2 regions of the Streptomyces mobaraensis genome follow, and region 2 is predicted to be linked to the other one. Evidence: riboswitches for the same ligand, from Rfam matches in the RefSeq annotation. Region 2 holds a riboswitch; the other holds the start of a gene.
The links. Region 2 has a riboswitch for S-adenosylmethionine ahead of thrC (threonine synthase). Riboswitches for the same ligand answer to the same signal wherever they lie in the genome.
Positions count from the first base shown of each region.

Region 1: it holds a riboswitch for S-adenosylmethionine, as region 2 does, so the genes downstream of both, K7I03_RS24210 (aminotransferase class V-fold PLP-dependent enzyme) here and thrC (threonine synthase) in region 2, are expected to answer to the same signal.

Region 1 covers NZ_CP083590.1:5,488,664-5,498,279, forward strand. The annotation lists gene qcrC (cytochrome bc1 complex diheme cytochrome c subunit) at 1-93, shown strand, start outside; gene qcrA (cytochrome bc1 complex Rieske iron-sulfur subunit) at 90-1,145, shown strand; gene qcrB (cytochrome bc1 complex cytochrome b subunit) at 1,142-2,782, shown strand; gene trpD (anthranilate phosphoribosyltransferase) at 2,943-4,010, shown strand; SAM riboswitch class IV at 4,299-4,416, shown strand; gene K7I03_RS24210 (aminotransferase class V-fold PLP-dependent enzyme) at 4,575-5,870, shown strand; gene K7I03_RS34395 (SbtR family transcriptional regulator) at 6,190-6,480, shown strand; gene K7I03_RS24215 (TetR/AcrR family transcriptional regulator) at 6,706-7,338, shown strand; gene K7I03_RS24220 (ATP-binding protein) at 7,642-9,616, shown strand, end outside.
Region 2 covers NZ_CP083590.1:3,145,881-3,155,496, reverse strand. The annotation lists gene K7I03_RS13440 (extracellular solute-binding protein) at 1-809, shown strand, start outside; gene K7I03_RS13435 (DUF3263 domain-containing protein) at 948-1,202, shown strand; gene otsB (trehalose-phosphatase) at 1,304-2,182, shown strand; gene K7I03_RS13425 (RAD23 family protein) at 2,237-3,010, opposite strand; gene K7I03_RS13420 (alpha,alpha-trehalose-phosphate synthase (UDP-forming)) at 3,123-4,589, opposite strand; gene K7I03_RS13415 (glucosyl-3-phosphoglycerate synthase) at 4,681-5,628, opposite strand; SAM riboswitch class I at 5,793-5,927, shown strand; gene thrC (threonine synthase) at 5,945-7,237, shown strand; gene K7I03_RS13405 (MoaD/ThiS family protein) at 7,443-7,718, shown strand; gene K7I03_RS13400 (cold-shock protein) at 8,187-8,390, shown strand; gene groL (chaperonin GroEL) at 8,825-9,616, shown strand, end outside.

The DNA of each region.
Region 1 (9,616 bases), 2.3 Mb from region 2:
GAGGGTCTGTTCGGGTGGATCTTCGGCCTCGGCGCGCTGATCGCCCTCGCCATCTGGGTCGCCGCCCGGACCGCAAAGGCCAAGAAGTCATGAGTAGCCAAGACATTCCAGAAGAGACCCTGCCGAGCAAGCAGGGCGACACGCGCGAGGGCGCGGTGACGGTCAAGGGCGACCCCTTCGCCGACCCGGGCCTGCCGCCGCACGAGCACCGCATCCAGGACATCGACGAGCGGGCCGCCAAGCGCTCCGAGCGCGCCGTGGCGTTCATGTTCACGCTGTCCATGCTGGCCACGGTCGGCTTCATCGCCGCCTACCTGGCCATCCCGATCGACAAGAACATCTATGTGTTCCCGCTCGGTCACATCAGCGCCATGAACTTCACGCTGGGGCTCACCCTCGGCGTCGCCCTGTTCTGCATCGGCGCGGGCGCGGTCCACTGGGCCCGCACCCTGATGTCCGACGAGGAGCTCATCGACGAGCGCCACCCGGTCGAGGCGTCCCCCGAGGTCAAGGCCAAGGTCATGGCCGACTTCGCCGAGGGTGCCAAAGAGTCGGCGATGGGCCGCCGCCCGCTGATCCGCAACACGATGTTCGGCGCCCTGGCGCTGATGCCGCTCTCCGCCCTCTTCCTCTTCGGCGGCCTGGGCCCCAAGCCGGGCACCAAGCTCCGCAAGTCCAAGTGGGCGGCCGGCAAGCTGCTGGTCAACCAGAACACGATGCAGCCGCTGCGTCCCGAGGACGTCCAGGTCGGCTCCCTCACCTTCGCCATGCCGCAGGGCATGTCGGAGGAGGACCACGACTTCCAGGTCCAGATCGCCAAGGCGGCCCTGATGATCGTCCGGCTCCGTCCGGAGGACATCAAGGACAAGAAGGAACTGGACTGGTCGGTCGACGGCATCGTCGCGTTCTCCAAGATCTGCACGCACGTGGGCTGCCCGATCAGCCTCTACGAGCAGCAGACCCACCACGTGCTCTGCCCGTGCCACCAGTCCACCTTCGACCTCTCCGACGGCGGTCGCGTGGTCTTCGGTCCGGCCGGGCACGCCCTTCCGCAGCTGCGGATCAAGGTCAATGACAAGGGCTACCTCGAGGCGATGGGCGACTTCGCCGAGCCCGTCGGTCCTGCCTTCTGGGAGCGCGGATGAGTACTGCAGAGACGAACGCGGCCGGCAAGCCCGGCCGCAAGGCACCCGCGGGTGAGCGGGTCGCCGACTGGGCCGACGGCCGGCTGGGGATCTACAGCCTGGCCAAGGCCAACATGCGGAAGATCTTCCCGGACCACTGGTCCTTCATGCTGGGCGAGGTCTGCCTCTACAGCTTCCTGATCATCATCCTCACGGGTGTGTATCTGACGCTGTTCTTCCACCCGAGCATGAACGAGGTCGTCTACCACGGTTCCTACGTCCCGCTCCAGGGACAGCGGATGTCCGAGGCGTTCTCCTCGACGCTGCACATCAGCTTCGACGTCCGCGGTGGTCTGCTCATCCGGCAGATCCACCACTGGGCCGCGCTGATCTTCCTCGCCGGCATGTTCGTGCACATGATGCGCGTCTTCTTCACGGGCGCGTTCCGCAAGCCGCGTGAGATCAACTGGCTGTTCGGGTTCCTGCTGTTCTTCCTCGGCATGTTCACCGGCTTCACCGGTTACTCGCTGCCGGACGACCTGCTCTCCGGCACCGGCGTCCGCTTCGTGGACGGCGCGATCCTGTCCGTCCCGGTCATCGGCACCTACCTGTCGATGTTCGTGTTCGGCGGGGAGTTCCCCGGCGGGGACTTCGTGGCGCGGTTCTACTCGGTCCACATCCTGCTGCTGCCGGGCATCATGCTCGGTCTCGTGGTGGCCCACCTGATCCTGGTCTTCTACCACAAGCACACCCAGTTCCCGGGTCCGGGCCGCACCGAGAAGAACGTCGTCGGCATGCCGCTGCTGCCGGTCTACATGGCCAAGGCGGGAGGCTTCTTCTTCCTCGTCTTCGGTGCCATCGCGGCCGTCGCGGCGATCGCCACGATCAACCCCATCTGGGAGATCGGCCCCTACCGGCCGGACCAGGTGTCCACCGGTGCCCAGCCCGACTGGTACATGGGCTTCGCCGAGGGTCTGATCCGCGTCATGCCGGGCTGGGAGATCAACATCTGGGGCCACACCCTGGTCCTGGGCGTGTTCATCCCGCTGGTCATCTTCCCGCTGGTGCTCTTCGCCATCGCCCTCTGGCCCTTCCTGGAGTCCTGGGCGACCGGCGACAAGCGGGAGCACCACCTGCTGGACCGTCCGCGCAACGCTCCGACGCGCACCGCCTTCGGTGTCGCCTGGATCGCCGCGTACTTCGTGATGCTGATCGGCGGTGGAAACGACCTCTGGGCCACGCACTTCCACCTGTCGCTCAACGCGATCACCTGGTTCGTCCGCATCGGGTTCTTCGTGGTCCCCGTGCTGTCGTTCATCGCCACCCGCCGGATCTGCATGGGTCTGCAGCGGCGCGACCGGGAGAAGGTCCTGCACGGCCGCGAGTCCGGCATCATCAAGCGCCTGCCGCACGGTGAGTTCGTGGAGGTCCACGAGCCGCTCACGCAGGAGCAGCTGCACACGCTCACCGCGCACGAGCAGCCGAAGCCGCTGGAGCTGGAGCCCGAGGTCGACAAGAACGGCGTCGCGCGCAAGGCGTCCATGGGCCAGAAGATGAAGGTCCGGCTCTCCAAGAGCATGTACGGGGAGGACAAGTTCGTCCCCAAGGCCACGGCGGAGGAGTTCCAGGAGATCACGAGCGGCCACGGCCACCACTGATCCCCTGATCTCCCTCTCCGGATACTGATCACAGCTGATCGCCACGGCAGGAGCCCCGTCCAGCGCATGGACGGGGCTCTTCGCCGTCCCGGGAGCTGGTTAGGCTGGGCACGTGCCCTGCGAGGACAGGGCCCCGTACCGACCACCAGGAGCGTGGACCATGAACGTTGCGACCCCGACAGGCGGCGACGGCACGGTGTCCCGGTCCTGGCCCGGCGTCCTGGAGGCGCTGCTCGGCGGACGCGACCTGGGCGCGGACGACACCGCCTGGGCCATGGACCGCATCATGCGCGGGGCCGCCACCGACGCCCAGATCGCCGGCTTCGCCGTGGCCCTGCGCGCCAAGGGCGAGACGGTCGCCGAGATCTCCGGCCTGGTACGGGCCATGTACGCGCACGCCAACCTCATCGAGGTGCCCGGCCCCAGCGTGGACATCGTCGGCACGGGCGGCGACGGCGCGAAGACGGTGAACATCTCGACGATGTCGTCGATCGTCGTCGCGGGGACGGGCGTGAAGGTCGTCAAACACGGCAACCGGGCCGCTTCGTCGGCGAGCGGCGCCTCCGACGTCCTGGAGAAGCTGGGCGTCAACCTGGACCTCTCCCCGGAGCGGGTGGTGGAGGTCGCCCACGAGGCCGGCATCACCTTCTGCTTCGCCGTGAAGTTCCACCCCGCGCTGCGGCATGTGGCGGCCGCCCGCCGCGAGCTGGGCGTCCGGACGACGTTCAACGTCCTCGGCCCGCTCACCAACCCGGCCCGCGTCCGCGCCCAGGCCACCGGCGTCGCCGACGCCCGGATGGCGCCCATCCTGGCCGGGGTCCTCGCGGAACGGGGCTCGTCCGCCCTGGTGTTCCGGGGCGACGACGGGCTGGACGAGCTGACGACCACGGCCACGTCGCGGGTGTGGGTCGTACGGGACGGTGCGGTGCGGGAGGAGCACTTCGACCCGCGGGACGTGGGGATCGACCTGGTGCCGGTCGAGGCGCTGCGGGGCGCGGACGCGTCGTACAACGCGGATGTGGCGCGGCGGGTGCTGGCGGGGGAGAGCGGGCCGGTGCGGGATGCGGTGTTGTTGAACTCGGCGGCTGCGCTGGTGGCTCTGGAGCCGTCCGACGAGCCGCTTGCGGTGCGGATCGCCGGGGGGATCGCGCGGGCGGCGGAGTCGATCGACTCGGGGGCGGCGCGGGCCGCTTTGGAGCGGTGGGTGCGGGTGAGCAACGGGGGGTGAACGGGGGTGGGGGTGCCCCGGTCCCTCCCCCAGAGGGGGCACCCCCATTCTCCGTTTCTTGCGGGGGCTGCGCCCCCGCACCCCCGAAACCGCACTATCCAGCCCGTCCGGCGTTTGAGGACGAGCGGCGGAGCCGCGAAAGCGGGGTCTGGGGCGCAGCCCCAGGAAGTGGTGAATGGGGGTGCCCCCTCTGGGGGAGGGACCGGGGCACCACCCCCCGGACGTGAACCGTCCGTATCGCGGAACCCGCTTTCGCCGCCCTGATCCGCTATGCCATACTCGCCGCCAGGTCACGAGTGACAGCGACACAGGCCCCGGCCCGCTGTCCGGCAACCCTCCGTCCGTGGCGGGGTGCCCCGGGTGATGACCGGGCCGCAGGCAGCGAGGTCTGCGGCAAGCGCGGATCCCTCGCCAGGGATCCTGGTCGTCGAGGGAGTTCCTTCCGTGATCCAGCGAATGCGCTAGGGCCGAGAGCCCCTTCTCCGCGCCCGCACGTTTCCCTTCTCCTGCGCCGCCGCCGTGCCGCCGCGCAGTGATCCGGCCTGCCTTCCACGGGAGTTCGTCATGTCCTCCGCCGTTTCAGCCCTCGCCCCCACGACCGTTGTCGCCGGCTCCGCGCCGTCCCTGCCGCTGCCCGTCCTCGGGCGGGACGTCCGCGTTCCCGTCGCCGGCGGTGGCGAAGTGGCCTACGCCGCCCTCGACTACGCGGCGAGCGCGCCCGCCCTGCAGCGGGTGTGGGACGACGTCGCCGCCTACGCGCCGTATTACGGCAGCGTGCACCGGGGGGCCGGGTACCTCTCGCGGCTCTCCACCGAGCTGTTCGAGAACAGCCGCGCGACCGTCGCCGCGTTCCTCGGCTGCAGGGCGGACGACCAGGTGGTGTTCACCCGCTCGACCACCGACTCGCTCAACCTCCTGGCCGCGGCCCTGCCCGCCGGCACCCGGGTGTTCGTCTTCGAGACCGAGCACCACGCCGCCCTGCTGCCCTGGGCCCGCCGCGCCGGGACCGGCGAGACGCCCGTCACCTGGCTGGACGCGCCGCGCAGCCCCGCGGAGGCCGTCGAGACGCTGGAACGGGCGCTGGCGGCCCGGGAGCCGTACGGCCCCGCGCTGGTGTGTGTGACGGGTGCGTCCAACGTGACCGGGGAGCTGTGGCCCGTCCGCGAACTCGCCGCCGCCGCGCACGCGCACGGCGCCCGTGTCGTCCTCGACGCGGCACAGCTCGCGCCGCACCGCGCGGTGGACATCGGTGAACTCGACGTCGACTGGGTCGCCTTCTCCGGCCACAAGCTGTACGCGCCGTTCGGCGCGGGGGTGTTGGCGGGGCGCGCGGACTGGCTGCGGGCGGCCGAGCCGTACCTCGCGGGCGGCGGCGCCACCCGCAGCGTCACCCGGGACGCGTCCGGCGCGCCCGCGGTCGAGTGGTTCGACACCGTCGCGCGGCACGAGGCCGGCTCCCCGAACGTCATCGGCGCGCATGCCGTCGCCTCCGCGTGCCGGGCGTTGACCGAGGCCGGGTTCGAGCGGCTCGCCGCCCGGGAGGAGGCGCTGCTCGCGCGGCTGCGGGCCGGGCTCGCGGCGGTGCCGGGGGTGCGGGTGCTGTCCCTGTTCGGGGATGACGCGCCGCGGGTGGGGGTGGTGTCGTTCGTCGTCGACGGGTGGGAGAGTTCCGCGTTCGCCGCGGCTCTTTCGGCGGAGTACGGGATCGGGGTGCGGGACGGTCTTTTCTGCGCGCATCCGCTGGTGCGGGCGCTGCTTCCTGCGGGGGGCTCGGCTGTGCGGGTGAGCTTTGGCGTCGGGACGCCTGATGAGCATGTTGAGCGGTTTGTGGGGGCGGTGGGGGAGTTGGTGCGGCGGTAGTCCCTCCGGGGGTGTGCCCCGGTCCCTCCCCCAGAGGGGGCACCCCCATTCGCCGCTTCCTGGGGCTGCGCCCCAGAGCGGCTCCGCCGCTCGTCCTCAAACTCCCCCAGAGGGGGGACCCCCAACGGGCTGAATAGGGCGCTTGAGGACAACCGCGCGAAGCGCGGTATCAGGGGGTCCGGGGGCTTGCCCCGGGAATCGGCGAAGTGGGGGTCCCCCCTCCGGGGGAGGGACCGGGGCACCGCCCGCCGCATGCGCCCTGCGGAGCGCCTAGGCCTTCCGTCGGGGCGTGGCACCCGGACTCTGGCCATGACGTGGGCTGTGCGACGCCCTGGAGGCGAGTGCGGAGGGGCGTTTCACCCCGTCGCCGGGTGTCGGACGGGAGTTCCGCGAGGCCCTGGGCGTCCTGCTGGAACGGGCCCCACAGGCGGGCGCCGTACGGCGGGACGTGGTGCTGGACGGCGTCCTCGCCCTGCTCCTCGGATGTTCGATGGAGCGGCGGCGCGGCCCCGGCATGCCGCCCGACAGGATGGCGGCGCTGGCCTGCGACAGCCTCCGTCCGGGGCGGGGTGTGACGAAACCGCCCCCGAGGCCCCGGGGGCCGGCGTGACGAAACCTGGTGTGTGGTCTGTGGCGGTTCGCTGTCCGCCGCCCGTACGGGGGCCGCCCCGGTTCCGCCGCCTGTCGGCAGAAGGCGCATCGCGAGCGGCGGCTGGGCGTGCTCCGGGGGCCGTCCGCGCAGCCGTAGTGGTCCCGCCGTCCAAGGCCGTTCCCCTCACGTGATTTGTGGTGCAAGCTGTTCCATAAATCGGTCGGTGAACGGAGGCGTCGAGCCATGGCGAGAAGTACCACCAAGGCAACTACCAAGGAGACCGTCAAGGGGAACGGCCGCGCGGGGCGTGGTCCCGATCCACGGGCGGAGCGCAGCAGGGCCGCGGCGCTGGCGGCCGCAGGTGATCTGCTGATCGAGGGCGGGTGGGCCGAGGTGACGCACGTGGCCGTGGCGGCGCGCAGCGGCGTAGGGCGGACCACGCTGTACCGGCACTGGCCGGAGGCGGCGATGCTCATCCAGGAGCTGCTCGCCGATATTTTCTCGGTGGATCACAGCGAACGCACGGGTGATCTGCGCAGCGACCTCCGCAGCGAAGTGGGGGTAATCGCCGCGATGTTGTGCAACCCGAAGCAGGAGCGGGCGCTACGGGTCATCATCGATCAGGCGCCCCTCGATCCCCGGTATGCGGCGGTTCTGGAGTCCTGCACCCGCAAGGGAATGTCGGCGCTCCGCGAGATTCTGGCGGAGGGCAGCGCACGGGGCGAGCTTCCCGGGTCGCTCGATATCGACGTGGCCGTGGACCGGCTCATCGGTCCGCTTGTCTTCCGGCGGCTGGCGGAGGGGGGTGACTTCGCCGGAGGCTATGTCGCCGAGCTGGTCGACGACTTCCTGAGGGCGCAGGCGGCCAAGAAGTGACGGGGTTGGCCGAACTTCCCATTCCGCGATCTTGATTGGCTCTCCAGCGGGACACCTGTGGCGCACCTGCGGGGCACCAATGGCCCGGCGGAACCTCAGGCATCATCTGTGGAACATCTTGTGCCATGGAGTGGGCCGTCGATGATTCGTCGGGGTATGGGGGCGAGGGGCACGGGTGGTTGACGCGGCGTTCCCGGATGACGCGGTACCCGGACAACACAGCCCACTCGGGTGGCACAAGCCAACGAGGGGAGTTTCCGCGTGAGCCAGCTGATGGATTGCGGTGTCCGCGAAGAAGTGCGCGTGTGCCACGTTCCGCGGCCCTGCCGGGAGGCAGGGTCGTTCCGCGCACCGCGGCTGTACGGAAGGGAGAGGGACATCGCCGAGGTATCCCGGCTGCTGCGGCAGCCGGGAGTGCGGCTGCTCACCGTCACCGGCCCGGCCGGGGTGGGCAAGAGCGTCCTGGCGGCGGCGGTGGTCGCGGACGCCGTCCCGCAGGTCGCCGACGAGGTCGTCCGGGCCGACCTGGCCGCCGCCGGCAGCCTCACCGATGTATGGCGCGAGATCGCAGCCGCGCTGGGCCTGCCCGGCGCCGAAGGGGACGCGGCGCACGCGGCGGTCCCGGACACCGTCGTGGAGTGCATCGGCAACCGCCGGGTGCTGCTCGTCCTGGACAACTGCGACACGGTGGCGAGCCTGCTGACCGCCGATCCTCCCTGCCTGCTGGCCCGTTGCCTGCGGCTGCGGCTGCTGCTCACCAGCCGGTCCGCGCTCAACGTCTACGCGGAACACCTCCATCCGCTGGCCCCGTTGCTCGTCCGGACCCGCGACCGGGGCGACGGGAGCTCCGTGGCGGCGCAGCTCTTCCTCGACCGGGTAGGGGCGCACTACCGCGGCGACGTCCTCCAAGGCGCGGACCTGCGGAACATCGACGAGATCTGCGAGGTCCTCGACGGGCTGCCGCTCGCCATCGAGGTGACGGCGCGGTCCGTAGGCGCGATGAGCACGGGGGAGCTGCTGCAGGCGCTGCGCAGGGGCGAATACCCGTACCACAGCCACTTCCTGGACGTGCCGACCAGACATCACTCACTGTCGAGTGCACTGTCCTGGGGGGACGCGACGCTCACCGCCGACGAGCGGCTGCTGATGCGGCGGCTCGCCGTCTGCGAGTCCACGATCGACCTGCTCACGGTGCAGCGGCTGGGCCGCCTCAGCCGCATGCGGGCGGCCCGCCGACTGGACTCGCTGGTCCACAAGAGCCTGCTGGTGAGCGCCAAACGGCGGGACGGCGACCCGGAGTTCCGGATGCTCACCGTGGTGCGCGACCACTACCGGCGCCAACTCGCCGCCGATACCGTGGCGTTCGCCGAGGCCCGGGAGCTTCACATCGACCACTGCATCCGGTTCGCCGCCGCGGCGCGGACCGGCCTGCGCACCGCTGAGGGCCGCTCCCGCTGGCTGGCCCTGGTGCTCACCCGCATGCCGGACCTCCGTACGGCCGTGCGCGGGCTGCAAGCCCGCAGCCGCCACGCCGACGCGGTACGGATGCTGCTGAACCTGGACGACGCCCTGGCCGTGCACGACCTGCTGCCCGAGGCGGCCGCGCTGCTGCACGGCTCCCTCGACGCGCTCGCGGCCGGACCGGACGAGGGCCCCGACGGGGGCCCGAACTCCCTATTCGCCGACGCGCTGGCCACGGCGGGCCGTTGGACGCTGGCTGGCGACGACATGGAACGGGCGAGCGGACTGCTCGACCGGGCGGCCGCACTCCATGAGGCCGCCGGGGACGCCGTCGGAGGCGCGGGCGTCGCGGTCCACCGCGCGGAGGCACGGCGGCGGGCCGGGGACCTGCTGGGCGCGGTGGCCCTCGCCCAGCAGGCCGTGGCGGTGCTCGATGCCCGGCGCGAGGTCGGGGGCGCCGCCGCCGCGCGGCGGCAGCTCGGCCTGGCCCTCGCCGGCCAGGGCGCCGCGGAGGCGGAGGCACCCCTGCTCAGAGCGGTCGACGACCTGCGGTCGCTGGACGATCCGCACGCCCTGGCGCTGGCATTGATCGACCTGGCCCGGGTCAGGGTCGCCCTGGGCCGGTGTGCGGCCGCGCACGCCGCCGTACGGGAGGGCATGGACCTGCTCCTGCTGCACTCCGGCAGCCCGGCGGAGGTGGCGCTGGCGCTGGAGACCACGGGACGCGCGGTGGCCGGCCGGGGCGAGGCCGACCAGCGGGTGGTCCGCCAGGTGCTGGCCGCGGCCGCGGCGCTGCGCGGGCGGTGCGGGGCGGGGG
Region 2 (9,616 bases):
AGACGCTGTTCCGCAAGGCCGGCATCATCAAGCACCCCGAGAGCTGGGCCGAGGTCCAGACCGCCGCCACGAAGCTGAAGGCCGCCGGGGTGAAGATCCCGTTCGGGCTGCCGCTGGGTCCCGAGGAGGCGCCCGCCGAGACCATGCTGTGGATGCTGGGCGGCGGCGGTGGCTACACCGACAAGAACGGCAGCTACACCATCCGCTCGCAGGCCAACGTCCGGACGTTCGAGTGGCTGCGGGACGAGCTCGTCGGCAAGGAGCTCACCGGCCCCGGCAACCCCGCCCGTACCAACCGCCAGGATCTTTTCGACGCCTTCTGCAAGGGCCAGGTCGGCATGCTCCACGGCCACCCCAGCCTGATGCAGCAGGCGGAGGCGGCCGACATCAAGTACGAGATGATCCCGCTCCCCGGTATCGACGGCAAGGCGAAGTCGACGATGGGTGTCGCCGACTGGGTCATGGCCTTCAAGACCGCCCCCCGCAAGGAGACCGGCCTCTTCCTGGACTTCCTCTACGGCACCCAGACCGTGCTCGACTTCACCGGCAAGTACGACCTGCTGCCCGTGACCACGTCCGCCTCCCGGCAGATGCGCAAGGACGACTCGAAGCGGTCGAAGAAGCTGCGGCCGTTCCTGGACCCGCTGCCGCAGGCCGAGTTCTACCCCGCCGACAAGACCTCCTGGGCCAAGGTCAGCAAGACCATCAAGGAGAAGATCGGCGGCGTCGTCCAGAAGGGCGCCGACGTGGCCGGCATCCTCGACGAGATCCAGCGCGAGGCCGACTCCACGGACGGCGTGGCGCGCTAGGCACGCAGGCGGGGCGGACCGGGTCGTTCCCGGGCCCGGATCGTTCCCGGGCCCGGGTCCGTACCGGTCCTGGATCCGTACCGGGCCCGGAACCTTCCCGGGCCCGGCCTCTCCCCGCCGTCGCCTACGCTGGACCGCATGGACGACAGGCCCCCCTCCGGGAGCGACCGGCCCCTCTCCGAGCGGGACCTGGCCGTGCTCGCCCTCGAACGGCGGTCGTGGCCCGGCCCCGGCGCCAAGGAGCGGGCCGTGCGGGAACGGCTCGGCATCACGCCCACCCGTTACTACCAGCTCCTCAACGCCCTGCTGGACGATCCCCGGGCCCTGGCCCACGACCCCGTCACGGTCAACCGGCTGCGCCGGCTGCGCGAGGCCCGGCGGGCCCGCCGCTGACCGGCGGCCGTACGCCTCGCTGGAACACCGTCCGGAACCTTCGCCCCACGAAATCCGGAAGCCCCCGACTCGACGGCGCGCGCCTGGGTAGGGTCGACGGCATGGGAAGCCACCCCCTTCCGGAACCCGTGACGTCCGCCGGGCGCGAGGGCCTCGCCGCGCTCCTCGCCCGGCCCGGCCGCGCGATCGTCGCGCTGGACTTCGACGGGACGCTCGCCGAGATCGTCCCCGACCCCGAACGCGCCCGGGCGCACCCCGCGGCCGTCCCCGCCCTCGCCCGGCTCGCGCCGCACCTGGAGTCGGTGGCAGTGATCACCGGCCGGCCGGCCGGGGTCGCCGTCCGCTACGGCGGCTTCGCCGGGGTGCCGGGCCTCGAACGCCTGGCGGTGCTCGGTCACTACGGCGCCGAACGCTGGGACGCGGCCACCGGCACCGTCCACTCACCGGCCCCGCACCCGGGCATCGCCGCCGTCCAGGCCGAACTGCCCGGCGTGCTCGACGCGTCCGGCGCCTGGCACGGCACCTGGGTGGAGACCGCGCCCATCGAGAACAAGGGCGGCCGGGCCATCGCCGTCCACACCCGCCGCGCGCCCGATCCCCAGGGCGCGTTCCGGGCGCTGGAGAAGCCGCTGGCCGAACTCGCCGCCCGGCACGGGCTGATCGTCGAGCCGGGACGGCTGGTGCTGGAGTTGCGCCCGCCGGGCATGGACAAGGGCGTCGCCCTCGCCGACCACGTCCGCGCCACCGGCGCCGACTGCGTCCTCTACGCCGGCGACGACCTCGGTGACCTGGCCGCCTTCGACGCGGTGGAGCGGCTGCGCGCCGAGGGGCTGACCGGTGTCCTGGTCTGCAGCGGCAGCACGGAGGTCACCGAACTGGCCGACCGCGCGGACCTGGTGGTGGACGGCCCCAAGGGTGTGGTGGGGCTGCTGGAGGCGCTGGCGGACGGGGTGACGGGCGAGGCAGCGCCGGAGAACTGAGGCGTTCCGGGCCGCATGCCCGTCGCGGCCCTCGCTCAGTCGCCGTCCGCGTCCTCAGTCGCCGTCCGCGTCGGCTCCCTCCCGCCGTGCCTTCCCGTCGTCCTTGATGCCGACCGCCGCCAGCGCGGTCGTCCAGTCCCGGGCGATGGCCTGCTGTGCCTTCCGCAGGTCCGCCTTGCCCGAGCAGATCGCGTTCTTCAGCTTCGTCTCGACGACGTCCTTGGGGTTGTTGGGGCCCGCGCCGTCCTTGTGGCCGGGGGAGGGCGGCTCGACCCACAGGTTGCGCGGGTCGTTGGGGTCGCCGCCGAGCTGGAGGCTGATGAGATGGTCGTACTCGGCTTCACGCAGCGACTTCTTGTAGCCGTAGGAGGCGGCGTTGGCGGTCTTCTCGCGACCCGTGATGTTCGTGGGCGGCCTGATGTCCTTGGTGTAACCGGCGCGGCAGATCGTCGTCTTGAGCGTGTCCGGGGTGACCTTGGGGTTGGTCGCCCCGGGGGTGCACTTGGGGTCGGGCAGCGGCTCCTTGGCCGAGGTGTAGTGATAGGCGCAGGTGCCGGGAGCGGGCTGCTTCTGCACGGTGTACGAGGACTGGGGGCCGGGCCCGACCGGTACCGAGCCGTCGCCGGACCCGGCGGACGGGGCAGAAGGGGCCGGCCCTTTGGCCGCATCGGAACCGGAAGGCGAGGCCGTACTTGTGGCCGCGGCCCCCTTGCCGCTCTTGGACTCCGACTTCCCGTCATCGGAATCGGACGAACAACCGGTCGTGGTCACGGCGAGGACGGCGGCCGTGGCCGCCGCCAGGGCGAGCCGGCGCGGTGGGATCGACATGCCCCATGACTACCCGCCCGCACCGCCCGTCAGCCGGGCGGCCGAAGCACACCGGCGCGCACGGGAGCACGCCACACGCCCCGGCGCCCCTCCCGCCCCCTGGCCTCCGGCGCTACAACGCCCGCAGCGCGTCCAGCTGTTCGACGAACCAGCGGGCCGGCGGCAGCGCCGTCGCCGCCGCGGCCAGCCGCTTCGACCGGTCCGCGCGCTGCCCGTGGTCCATCAGCAGCGCCTCGTGCAGGGCGCGGGCGGTGGCCTCGACGTCGTACGGGTTGACGACGATCGCGTCCGCGCCCAGCTCCGCCGCGGCCCCCGCCTCCCGCGAGAGCACCAGCGCGCAGCCGTCGTCGGAGACGACCGGCACCTCCTTGGCGACCAGGTTCATCCCGTCGCGGATCGGGTTGACCAGGGCGACGTCCGCCATCCGGTAGGCCGCGAGGGAGCGTGCGAAGTCGTCCTTGACGTGCAGGGCGACCGGCTGCCACCCGGGCGTCCCGAACTCCTCGTTGATCAGGCCGGCGACGCGCTCGACCTCCGCCGTGTAGTCGCGGTAGACGGTGAGGTCCTGCCGGGACGGGTACGCGAACGCGATGTGCACGACGCGCTCGCGCCACTGCGGGTGGTCCTCCAGGAGCCGCCGGAAGGCGTGCAGGCCGCGGACGATGTTCTTCGACAGCTCGGTGCGGTCCACGCGGACGATCGTCCGGCGGCCGGCCCCGACCTGCTCGCGCAGCGCGGCCATCCGCTCCTCGACGTCCGGCCGGTGGGCGCGCTCGCGCAGGAAGGCGGCGTCCGCGCCCAGGCCGTGGACGCCGAGCAGCGTCGTCCGGCCGTCGAGGCGCACGGCCGTCGCCGACCCGTCGTCCGCGCGGACGACCTCCGCGCCGAGGACGTCCGCGCAGCAGGCGGCGAACGCGTCGGCCCAGCGGCGGGTGAGGAACGCCGCGCGGTCGCCGCCCAGGATGCCGCGGAGCACCTGCGCGGCCACGTCGTCGGGGAGCATCCGGTAGTAGTCCGGCGGCGCCCAGGGGGTGTGCGAGAAGTGGCTGATGCGCAGGTCGGGGCGGCGCTCGCGGAGCAGGCCCGGGACCAGCGTCAGGTGGTAGTCCTGGACGAGCACCACCGCGCCCTCGGCGGCCTCCTCGGCGAGCGCGTCCGCGAAGGCGGCGTTGTACGTCTCGTACGCGGCCCACTGCTCGCGGAACCCGGCGTCGAAGACGGGCTCCAGCGGCGTCTGGTAGAGCAGGTGGTGGACGAACCACAGCACCGAGTTGGCGATGCCGTTGTACGCGGCGGCGAAGGTCTCGGCCGGGACGTCGAGCATCCGCACGCCGTACCCGCCGGTGTCGGCCGGGTCGAGCCGGCGGCCCGCGCGGCGGGCGGCGAGCCGGTCGCCCTCGCCGAGCGCGGCGCAGACCCACACCGCGCCGGAGTCCGTACCGATGGCGCTGAGCCCGGAGACCAGGCCACCGCCGCCCCGGCCGGAGGTCAGGGAGCCGTCCTCGGCGACCCGGTAGGAGACCGGGCCGCGGTTGGATGCCACGACGATGGGGGCGTTCTGCACGTGCTCAGCGACCATGACGCGAGCCTTGCCACGCCGCCATCCGCTCAAACGTACGCCTCCCCCCGTTGCCCTTTCGCGTACGCCTACGCCGCCCGTCTCCGTAGGTCTACGCCGCGCGGTGCCGCGCGTACTCGGGGACCTGCGTCATCGGCGGGCGCTCCTCGGTGTCCACCGGATACGTCCGCGGAACGAACCCCTCCGCCGTGCGCTCGAACTGGGTCAGCTCCGGGCGCACCAGCGGTTCGCGGCCCAGCCGCAGCTGAGCGGTGCGGTAGATGGCGGCGGCCATCCGGCCCAGCGCCCGCCCGTCCTGGTGGCGGTGCTTGCGCACCCCGACGTCGACCTGGGCCAGCGCGTCCAGGCCCACCGTGTGCAGCGCGTCGACGAGCAGGCCGAGCTCCACGCCGTAGCCGACGGGGAACGGCAGCCGCTCCAGCAGCGAGCGCCGGGCCGCGTACTCGCCGCCCAGCGGCTGCACGAAACCGGCCAGCCGCGGCCAGTGCAGGTTGAGCAGCGGGCGGGCGACCAGCTCCGTCACCCGGCCGCCCTGGCCCGCCGCCTCGCCCAGCGGGCGGTCGTACATCGCCTTGACGAAGTCCACGTCCGGGTCGGTCAGCAGCGGGCCGACGATCCCGGAGACGAAGGCGGACGAGAAGTCGCGCAGGTCGGCGTCGATGAAGCAGACGACGTCGCCGGAGGTCACCAGCAGGGACCGCCACAGCACCTCGCCCTTGCCGGGGACGGCGGGCAGGCCGGGGAGCACGGCGTCCCGGTGCTCGACCCGGGCCCCGGCCGCCGCGGCGACCCGCGCCGTGCCGTCCGTCGAACCGGAGTCGAGGACCACCAGCTCGTCGACGAGCGGCATCTCGTCCGTCATGAGGTCGCGGCGGATCGCGGCGGTGATGTCCCCGACCGTGGCCTCCTCGTTCAGCGCGGGCAGGACGACGCTGACCGTGGTACCCGTCGCGCGCTTCGCGGCGAGCAGCCGGTCGAGCGGGCGGTCCGCCGCGGTCCAGGACCGCCGGGACAGCCAGCGCTCCACCTCTTCCAGCACGTGAACGACTCCTCGCTTGTGAACGGTGTGGTGATCTGTCTCGCGGTGCGAAACGGCCCTCTCGCCGCGCCGCACCTTCCGATACAGTCTTGAACAACGCGGAGCCCGCCCGTATGTCGGGGGTGCCGCGCGCACAAACGCCTGGGTGCTGCCCAGTGCCATACCGCTCATCCAGAGGGGCAGAGGGACACGGCCCGTTGAAGCCCCGGCAACCCTCCAGCCGGTCTCCTTGTGAGGCTCCCGGCGGGGAAGGTGCCAATTCCGTCTCGTGGCGAGGTTCGCCACGGGGAAGATGAGGAGAAAGGGCCTCGCCTCCATGGCTGTGCAAGCCGTCGAAAGCGTCACTTCCGCCACCACTTCTTTTGGCGGTTCCTTTGGTCCCGCCGTCGCGCTGTCCTGCCGCGAGTGCGGCGAGCGCGTCCCCCTCGGACCGGTCTTCGCCTGCACCTCCTGCTTCGGCCCGCTGGAGGTCGCCTACGAGCTGCCGCTCGGCGACCCCGAGGGCCTGCGCCGGCGCATCGAGTCCGGCCCCGCGAACATCTGGCGGTACGCGCCGCTGCTGCCCGTCCCCGCCGACGTCGCCTCCCGGCCCAACCTCCGGCCCGGCTTCACCCAGCTCGTCCGCGCCGACAACCTGGCCAGGGAGCTGGGCGTCACCGGAGAGCTGCACGTCAAGGACGACTCCGGAAACCCCACGCACTCCTTCAAGGACCGCGTCGTCGCGGTCGCGGTGGAGGCGGCGCGCGCCTTCGGATTCACCACGCTGTCCTGCTCCTCGACCGGCAACCTGGCCGGCGCGGTGGGCGCGGCGGCCGCCCGCGCCGGGCTCCGGTCCTGCGTCTTCATCCCGCACGACCTGGAGGCCGGCAAGATCGTCATGGCCGCCGTCTACGGCGGCGACCTCGTCGGCATCGAGGGGACGTACGACGACGTCAACCGCTTCTGCTCCGAGCTCATCGGTGACCCGCTGGGCGAGGGATGGGGCTTCGTCAACGTCAACCTCCGCCCCTACTACGGCGAGGGCTCCAAGACCCTCGCCTACGAGATCTGCGAGCAACTGGGGTGGCGGCTGCCCGACCAGCTCGTCATCCCCATCGCCTCCGGCTCCCAGCTCACGAAGATCGACAAGGGGCTGCGGGAACTGATCGCCCTCGGGCTGGTGGAGGATCGCCCGTACCGCATTTTCGGCGCCCAGGCGGAGGGGTGCTCGCCGGTCTCCCGCGCCTTCAAGGACGGCCAGGACGTGGTGCGTCCCGTCAAGCCCGACACGATCGCCAAGTCCCTGGCCATCGGGAACCCGGCCGACGGGCCGTACGTGCTCGACATCGCCCGGCGCACGGGAGGTGCCGTCGAGGACGTCACCGACCCGGAGATCGTGGACGCCATCCGGCTCCTCGCCCGCACGGAGGGGATCTTCGCGGAGACGGCGGGCGGCGTGACGGTGGGCGTCACGCGGAAGCTGCTGGAGGCGGGGGTGCTGGATCCTTCGCTGACGACCGTGGTGCTGAACACGGGGGACGGGCTGAAGACGCTGGACGCGGTGGCGGCGGGGCCGTCGGTGACGATCAGGCCGAGCTTGGGGGCTTTCCGGGAGGCGGGGCTGGGGTAGGGGTGGGCGGCCCCGGTCCCTCCCCCAGAGGGGGTACCCCCACTTTCACCGTTTCCTGGGGCTGCCGCCCCTGACCCCGCAGGGCGCTTGTGGGTGCGGGGGCGCAGCCCCTGCAAGAAACGGTGAAAGGGCGGGACTGGGGCACCCCACCCGCGCCCCCCCGCGCACGCACACACGCCACACCACTCACAAGAAAGGCGACCCCATGAGCGTCACCGTCCGCATCCCCACCATCCTCCGCACCTACACCGACGGCCGCGCCGAAGTCCCCGCCCAGGGATCCACCCTCTCCGAGGTGATCGGCGACCTGGAGAAGAACCACCCGGGCATCGCCGCCCGGCTCCTCGACGACGCCGGCAAACTGCGCCGCTTCGTCAACGTGTACGTCAACGACGACGACGTCCGCTTCGAGGGCGGCCTCGCCGCGGCGACCCCGGACGGCGCGGGCGTGTCGATCATCCCGGCGGTGGCGGGCGGCTGAGCGCCCGCGACGCCGAGCGCCCGCGAGGCGGCGCGCCCGACGGCATCGAGAGACTCACCCGGCAACGGGAACCACACGCGAACCGTGAATCGCCCCGGCCGCTAAGCGGACGGGGCGATTCCGTCTGTTGAAGCGCGATACAGTTGGGACGTTCCCCCTCCGGTGTCAGAGCCGAACGCATATGAGAACCCGTCAAGTTGCGCGGGAATTACGCGTGCGAATTGTCGGGTTGGCCGGTGTATGTCCGGCCCGACTTGCCCTGGAACATCCCCTGTTGGGTGGAGATCGCCGCTCGGCGACGCCGGTATTTCTCGTCCGTCTGACCTGTTGCAGACGGCATCCGTGCAGATACATTCAGCCGCGGTCGACGCGTTCCGGCGCACACCCCTCGGTGTCACAAGGGGTGAGGTCTGACCCGGGTCCGCGAAGTGCGGTCCTGTGCAAGGGCCAGTAATAGGGGAGTTAGGCATGGCTCAGGGCACCGTCAAGTGGTTCAACGCGGAGAAGGGGTACGGCTTCATCGCGGTCGACGGTGGTGCGGATGTTTTCGTCCACTACAGCGCGATTCAGATGGACGGCTACCGCACCCTGGAAGAGGGGCAGCGGGTCGAGTTCGAGATCTCGCAGGGCCAGAAGGGACCTCAGGCCGACATGGTGAGGGTGACCGCCTGACCGCGGCGCATCGACCACCGATCGCTCAGTCTGTCAAAGGGGTCCGCACCGGGAGGTGCGGACCCCTTTGTCGTGTCCGTTCGTCTGTTCGGTGGACGGACTGTTCGGCCGTCCGGGCCGGCGGTGCGGGGAGTGCGCCGGTCTCCCGCTGGGCAGGGTCTCCGGGGCGCCTCCGGGATCCGTTCGAAACGAGGCCCGGAACCCCTCCGGGACGGTGTCCGGGATGACCCCGGTCTTCGGAAGGACGCTTGCACTCGGAGGTGCCGAGTGCTAATCATTGGCTTAGCACTCTCCCAGTGAGAGTGACAGACTTGGACCGTCGGTGAGGTCCACGGGCCCGGCGGGGCAAGGAACCGCCGAGCATGTGGGCCGTCCGTCGCGGGCGCCTGTGCGGTCCGGAGCAATCCACCCCCAGTCCGGGAGGACCACTTCACATGGCCAAGATCATCGCGTTCGACGAGGAGGCGCGGCGCGGCCTTGAGCGCGGTATGAACCAGCTCGCCGACGCCGTCAAGGTCACCCTCGGCCCCAAGGGCCGCAACGTCGTCCTTGAGAAGAAGTGGGGCGCCCCCACGATCACCAACGATGGTGTCTCCATCGCCAAGGAGATCGAGCTGGAGGACCCGTACGAGAAGATCGGCGCCGAGCTGGTCAAGGAGGTCGCGAAGAAGACGGACGACGTCGCCGGTGACGGCACGACGACCGCGACCGTCCTCGCCCAGGCGCTGGTCCGCGAGGGTCTGCGCAACGTGGCCGCCGGTGCCAACCCCATGGCCCTGAAGCGCGGTATCGAGAAGGCCGTCGAGGCCGTCTCCGCCGCCCTCCTGGAGCAGGCGAAGGACGTCGAGACCAAGGAGCAGATCGCCTCCACGGCCTCCATCTCCGCCGCCGACACCCAGATCGGCGAGCTCATCGCCGAGGCGATGGACAAGGTCGGCAAGGAAGGCGTCATCACCGTCGAGGAGTCCCAGACCTTCGGTCTGGAGCTGGAGCTCACCGAGGGTATGCGCTTCGACAAGGGCTACATCTCGGCGTACTTCGCCACCGACATGGAGCGTATGGAGGCGTCCCTCGACGACCCGTACATCCTGATCGTCAACTCGAAGATCAGCTCGGTCAAGGACCTGCTGCCGCTCCTCGAGAAGGTCATGCAGTCCGGCAAGCCGCTGCTGATCATCGCCGAGGACGTCGAGGGCGAGGCCCTGTCGACCCTGGTCGTCAACAAG